Regions from separate parts of the Arthrobacter sp. Y3224055 genome, predicted to be linked through region 2. Evidence: riboswitches for the same ligand, from Rfam matches in the RefSeq annotation. Region 2 holds a riboswitch; the other holds the start of a gene.
The links. Region 2 has a riboswitch for cyclic di-AMP ahead of AC5RTY_RS16760 (M23 family metallopeptidase). Riboswitches for the same ligand answer to the same signal wherever they lie in the genome.

Region 1: another riboswitch for cyclic di-AMP. It lies ahead of AC5RTY_RS15355 (C40 family peptidase); the one in region 2 lies ahead of AC5RTY_RS16760 (M23 family metallopeptidase).

Annotation. Positions count from the first base shown of each region.
Region 1 covers NZ_JBNHGB010000006.1:256,785-260,181, forward strand. The annotation lists gene AC5RTY_RS15345 (MFS transporter) at 1-298, shown strand, start outside; gene AC5RTY_RS15350 (LysR substrate-binding domain-containing protein) at 425-1,357, opposite strand; cyclic di-AMP (ydaO/yuaA leader) riboswitch at 1,607-1,771, shown strand; gene AC5RTY_RS15355 (C40 family peptidase) at 1,775-2,683, shown strand; gene AC5RTY_RS15360 (MDR family MFS transporter) at 3,065-3,397, shown strand, end outside.
Region 2 covers NZ_JBNHGB010000008.1:113,705-117,101, forward strand. The annotation lists gene AC5RTY_RS16755 (aldo/keto reductase) at 1-493, shown strand, start outside; gene AC5RTY_RS16760 (M23 family metallopeptidase) at 574-1,509, opposite strand; cyclic di-AMP (ydaO/yuaA leader) riboswitch at 1,511-1,682, opposite strand; gene AC5RTY_RS16765 (GlcG/HbpS family heme-binding protein) at 2,366-2,767, opposite strand; gene fdhA (formaldehyde dehydrogenase, glutathione-independent) at 2,802-3,397, opposite strand, start outside.

The DNA.
Region 1 (3,397 bases), on a different contig from region 2:
CGGGCTGTTCCTGGCCAACGGCGTCATCCAGGGCACGATCTTCGGACCGTTCGGGGCGTTTACCGCCGAGCTGTTCCCGACCCGGATGCGCTACACCGGCGCCTCGCTGGTCTACCAGCTCTCCTCGACGCTGGGCGCAGGTTTTACCCCCATGATCGCCAGCGGGCTGGTGCTGGCGGCCGGCGGCGAGCTGTGGCTGGTGGCGACGGTCTGGGCCGGCGCGTTCGTCCTCGCAGGGCTGTGCATCCTGGCTATCAAGGAAGGAAAGGACCAGGACCTGACCGCGGAGAACATGTAGTTCCTCCAGCATGCCGTACCGGCATGCGGCGGCCGTTGCCCGAGGCAGCGGCCGCCGTCGCGGTTAAGCGGGATCACGCCGTCGTGTGCTCATCCCAGCCGCTCGCCGCAGCGCCTTCAGGGTGGATCACGCCGTCGTGTGCTCATCCCATCCGCTCGCCGCAGCGCCGCCAACCTCTGCGCAGAAGTCCAGGAATGCCCGCAGCCTGAGGCTGGGCCGGGTGACGCTGGCGTAGGCCACACAGACATCGCTGTGACCGACCGGCCCGTCGATTTCCACCGTGGCCAGGGGAAGCCCGTCGTAGCTGTAATTGCCCGGCGGCCGCTGCACCAGCACGGTGTAGCCGAGGCCGCGCGCCACCATGCCCCGCACCGCCTCAAAACTTGACGATCGCCAGGCGATCTTCGGATCCAGCCCGGACAGCCGCAGATTGACCAACTGGTTATCTCGCACGGTGGGGATGTCCAGCGAGACGAAGTCTTCTTCGGCCAGCTCGGCGAGCCGGACGCTTTTGCGCGAAGCCAGCGGGTGGCTTGCAGCAAGCAGGACGTAGGGCCGGCCTTCCTTGACGGTGCGGGCCTGCACGCCGGGCAAGAGGTGCCGCGTATGGGTCAGCACCGCATCCAAATAGCCCTCTTGCATCCGGTGCTGCAGCTCGGCGGCCTCGCCTTCCTCCATGGTCACGGTGAGGCGCGGATGCGGCTTGATGAACCGTTCGCTGATCACCGGAACCCAGAAGGCGGACAGGGTGCTGTAACAGCCGATGGCCAGCGGGCCGACCAACCCCTGCTGGCGCTCGATGATGCTGTTCTGCACGTCGTCGGCGTGCCGGACCAGGCTCCGGACGTCGCGCAGGAACTGCTGCCCGACGCCGGTCAGGGCGATTCCGCGGGACCGGTGCCGCACCATCAGCTGCGCGCCGACGATCCGCTCCAGCTCTGTCAGCGCCTGGGACATCGCCGCCTGTGAGATGTGGCTGGCGGCGGCGGCGGCCGAGATTGAGCCGTGGTCAGCGACTGCCACAAAGTACTGCAGCTGTTTAAGCGTGAAGTCCACCACTCTGCCAGCGTACAAGTTAGCCCGCAGCGACTGCTTAATCGGCCGATTGTTGCGCCCGTTGTACCGTGACGGACGCGTGCAACGGCCCCCTGGGGGTTGCTCGCTCCTGACCGCAAGATGGCTCTCAGGTTATCCACAGGTAAATTTCAGGGCTTGGACAGTTACCGAACCGTTATGTAATGTTTTCAGCACGTCGGCGATCATGCGCCGATGTCCTCGGAGGGTATTGCCTAGCTCTGCCAGCCTTTCCGAGTTCGTTCGCTAGACATCTGGCAGAGGCGGGGGACCCACATTCCGGGCCCCTCTTGGGGCTCTTGGGGTTAAGTCGTACGGAGTGCTTACCGCACTGCCGCACGGCCGGGTGACTCCCACCCGAACCCGACAGCTTACCTCGCAGGCATTGGGAGAGGTATCTTCTTGCTGCTCAAAAACAATCGCGCACGCCACCGTGCCACCCCGGTCCGCAACACCACCGTGGCCGGTCTGTCCCAGGCTGTATCGTCCCGCGCCGGAACCGTCGGCCGCGGCGCCGCCGTCGTCACCGCCGCCGGTGGCCTGATGCTGGGTGCCGGCCTGCCGGCCAATGCCGCCGCCGATGTCACGGTCCCGACCTACGGCGCTGCCAATGCAACGGACACCGTTGCCGCTCCGGCCAACGCCGGCTTCGAGGTGGAGCGCGCTTCCGTTACCAGCTCGGCCGCCGACGCCGGTGCCGCTACCGGTGCCACCACGCACACCGTGGTCGCGGGCGACACCGTGGGCACGATTGCCGCCCAGTACGGCAAGAATGTGCAGGACGTGCTGGCCATCAACGGCCTGGGCGCGTACTCCATCATCTACCCGGGCGACCAGATCGCGCTGACCGGATCCGCACAGTCCGGTGGCGGACAGGCAGCGCAGGCCGGCGGCGGAGCCGCTACGACCCTGGCTGCGTCGACCGACGCCGCGACTGTCTCGCTGGCCAGCGCCGACATCAAGCCGGCCTCCACCGGTGGCAACCAGAGCATCGTGGACATCGCCCTGTCCGCCCAGGGCACGCCCTACGTCTGGGGCGGCACCTCCACGGCCGGCTGGGACTGCTCCGGCTTCACCCAGTGGGTCTACGCCCAGGCCGGCGTTGACCTCCCCCGCCTCAGCCAGCACCAGGGCGGCGCCCTTACCCCGACCAGCAACCCGCAGCCGGGCGACCTGGTGGTGCAGAACGGCGGCGGCCACGTGGGCATCTACCTGGGCGGCGGCAAAATGATCAGCGCCCTGAACCCGAGTCAGGGCACCATGGTGCACGACGTGAACGCCATGCCCGTTACCGGTTACTACACGATGTAACCACCCCTAAAACTCCTGGACCGGCTAATCCCCCAACGGCCGGTCCAGGATCACAGGGAAGCCTCGTCGGCCTTGCGCCGGCGGGGCTTCTCCTCTTTTAACCCGTAAGCGCGACTTTCCCTCCACTTAAACGACGCGGCCGGAGTCCTCTTGAAGGGGACCGGTGGGGGAACCATTGGCGCGCGCCCCTCCCCCGCAGGAGGCGGTTGCCGCCCGGCGGCGAGCACCGGCGTCGTTGTTTATTCGAGGTTGACCGCCGGGAATAGGAGTCAGTGGGGGCAGGTTAAGCTGTTACTCCGCCTGCGCCCGGCCTTCTTGGGCTGTTTCCGGCCGCCCCCAACAGCACGATTTCCACGCGAGGATCTTCCCGTGAATAAAGATATGTCGACGAACAGAGCCTCGGCACGGCCCGGACCCGCCCGCGGCAGCGGGCTGACGGCTGATGAGTCGCGCCGGAACCGCCGCGTGATTGGCATCCTGTTGATGTCTGCGTTCGTGGTGATCCTGAACGAGACCATCATGTCCGTGGCGCTGACCGACCTGATGGACGACCTGGGCATCAGCGCCCGCGCGGCGCAGTGGCTGACCACGGCGTTCATGCTGACCATGGCCGTGGTCATCCCGGTGACCGGATTCCTTTTGCAGCGTTTCACCACGCGCCAGGTTTTCACCGCTTCGATGGCGCTGTTCTCCGCGGGAACGCTGCTGGCCGCG
Region 2 (3,397 bases):
GTCCAACCTGTCTCCCGAGCGGATCGCCGAGTGGATGGACATCGCCCTGCAGAACGGTTTTGCGCTGCCGGTCGCGCTGCAGCCGCACTACAACCTGGTGGCCCGCAAAGACTACGAACAGGGCTATGCTCCGTTGGCCCGCGAACACAACCTCTCGGTGTTCCCGTACTACTCGCTGGCCGCCGGTTTCCTGTCCGGCAAGTACCACTCGACGGATGACGCCGACAGCAGCCCGCGCGGCGGCATGCTCCGTGATTACCTCACGATGGAGGGCTTCGCGGTCGTCGACGCGTTGGAGACCGTCGCCCAGTCGCGCGGCATCTCCCTCACGACAACCGCGCTCGCCTGGCTGCTGACCAAGCCCGGCATTACCGCTCCGCTGGCCAGCGCCCGGACGCCCGAACAGCTGCCGGAGCTGATGGCCGCCACGGACGTGGAGTTGACCGCCGACGAAGTTGCCGCCCTGGACCGGGCGTCGAGGCCCTTCGCCTGACCGGCCCTTAACGACGACGGCGATGCCGTGTGGGCATCGCCGTCGTCGGTGGCGGAAGCTCCGCCGTCGTCAAGGGTGGGTTAGAGCCAGCCGGCCGGATCCACCAATTGACCGTCCTTGACAACCTCAAAGTGCAGGTGGCAGCCGGTGGAGTTGCCGGTGGTGCCCAGCTGGCCGATGGCCTGGCCCTTGGCCACCTTCTGGCCCAGCGAAACGCCGATCGACTGCAGGTGGTTGTAGGTAGTCTTCAGGCCGCTGCCGTGCTGAATTACGATGCGGTTGCCGCCGCCGCCAACCTGCCAGCCGGCCTCGACGACCTTGCCGCCGTCGGCCGCGTGGACAGGGGTGCCGCAGGCCATGGCGTAGTCAATGCCGGTGTGCAGCTCGCCGGCAGCACCGGTGATCGGGTTCTGGCGGTAGCCGAAGCCGGAGGTCTGGTTCATGTTCGGGATCGGAGCGGCCAGCTTGCCGGTGGCAAAGCCGACGGTCTTCGCCTTGGCTGCGGCGGCCTTCTTGGCTGCGGCCGCGGCCTTTGCCTTCTTCTCGGCTGCAGCCTTCTTGGCCGCAGCTTCGGCCTTCGCCTTCTTCTCGGCTGCAGCCTTCTTGGCGGCCGCCGCCTTTTCGTCGGCCTTCTTCTTTTCGGCGGCCTCGGCGGCAACCTGGGCTTCCTCCGGCGTAGCCTTGCTGGCTACCTTGGCCCGGTCAAAGCGGATTTCGGCCTCCTGGGCCGCCTGAATCTGCACGGGGCTTTGCTCGGAGGCACGGTCGGAACCTACGTCGGTAGTGCCGCCGGCTTGGGCCACCGGGACCACTGCCGCGGCCAGGATGCCGGCGGCAACGGCAGCAAGGCCGGTCTTGCGGGCGAGGGAGTAGGCCGCCGGGGATGCTTCCCCTTCGCGGCGGGCAGGGGAGCCCTCGCTGGAACGGGAGATCTTAGCCAGAGCGGAACGCGAAATCTTGGACAGGGCATTCGTGGGGGTGTCGGAACGGCGACGACCGCGCACAGGGTTGTTCACAGGGTTTCCTCTCTTGCGTCTGCGAAGTTAGCTGTCGGATTCGAGCGAGAGTTCACTCGGTCCTGCCGGCAGTCGGATTTCAGAGTGCGACTGTGCCGGTGAGGACTTCACCCCGAGGTGCCCCCAAGCACCGTAAGTGGTTCCTCCGCCCCTGCCTTCGATGAAAAGCTCGATTCTTGCGGTCCGCTGGCAGGGTTAGACGGGCGGACCGGGTGCCTACCTAGATAGATAGGAACAAATTCAAAATTACCGGAGCGACACGCGGCGTTACAAATTCGTTATCCGTGTTCCTTGTCACCAGAAGTTCCTCGGTCTGAGGTGATTCCTTTAATTGGGCGGTGTGTGCATCCGCCAGGGATTCGCGGCGCTGCTTGGCCGTTAGCGGAGCCCCGCGCCGGGGAGTGATCGGAAGTTGCACGCCGTTCCCGGGCCGTTAGTGGAGCCCCCGCGCCGGGGAGTGAGCGGAAGTTACACGCCGTTCCCCGGCCGTTACCGGACCCGGCCGCTACCGAACCCCGGCCGGTAAGGGACGCCGCCGCCGGGCAGCTTGCAGTTAGCATTGGCGGCCCGGCGCGCAGCAAGCCTTCGCAGCGCTGCTCTCGGGGAAGTGCGCAGTGAATCGTGGCGGCGCAGACTGCGGACGCGGTGAAGGCCTGCCGTGATGAACGCAACAAGCAGGGGCAGGCATCCGGATGTAGCCGCGTACCGGTCAGTTCGGCTGGCGCAGCAGGCCAAACCCGGCGAGCAGACGCCGAATCCCGGCCGGCGGCCCGGTCCCGACGATCAGGCGCTGACCCGGACTCGGGTCCGCGGCCCGGTGCCGATAATCAGGTGTTGACCGGCTCCGGAGCCAAAACTAGAGTGCCGCCGCTCCAGCCTCCGCCACCGACTGGTCCTGCTCTCCGGAGCCGCCGCTGACGCCGATCGAACCGACCACCTGGCCGTCGCGGGAGAGCGGGATGCCGCCGGCGAAAATCATGATGCGGCCGTGGTTGCTGGCATGGATGCCGTAGAACTGATTGCCCGGCTGCGAGTTGTCGCCCAGGTCCTTGGTCTGGATGTCGAACGCCCGCGAGGTGAAGGCCTTGTTGATCGAGATGTCGATGCTGCCCAGCCACGCCCCGTCCATCCGCACGTGCGAGACCAGGTTCCCGCCCGCATCGGCGACGGCGATGTTCATCGGCTGGCCGATGTCGGCGGCTTTGGCCTCGGCGGCGGCAATGACCCGGCGGGCGTCTTCCAAGGTGACGGTGTCCATGTTTGCTCCTAGGTTCAAGGCCCCGTCGCGGGGCCTAGCTGATGTAACCGTTGGGGTTGAGCACGTACTTTGTGGCGGCACCGGCGTCGAACTCCGCATAGCCCTTCGGCGCGTCCTCCAAGGGGATGGCCGTGGCGTTCACGGCCTTCGCTATTTGCACCCTGTCGTGCAGGATGGCCATCATCAGGCCGCGGTGGTACTTCATCACCGGGCACTGCCCCGTGGTGAAGGAGAGCGACTTGGCCCAGCCCGTGCCCAGCGAGAGCGAGAGCGAGCCCTTCTGCGCGGCCTCGTCGATTCCGCCCGGGTCGCCGGTGACGTACAGCCCCGGGATGCCCAGCGCCCCGCCGGCCGCAGTAACCTCCATCAGCGAGTTCAGCACGGTGGCCGGCGCCTCTTGGGCGTCCTTGCCGTGCCCGCGGGCCTCGAAACCCACCGCGTCCACGCCGCAATCCACCTCCGGGACGCCCAAAAGCTGTTCGATCTGGTCCCTGGGATGGCCCTGGGAGACGTCCACGGTCTCGCAGCCGAAGCTGCGCGCCTGGGCGAGGCGGCCCTCGTTCATGTCCCCGACAATCACGACGGCGGCGCCGAGCAACTGGGCACTGGCCGCAGCGGCCAGCCCCACGG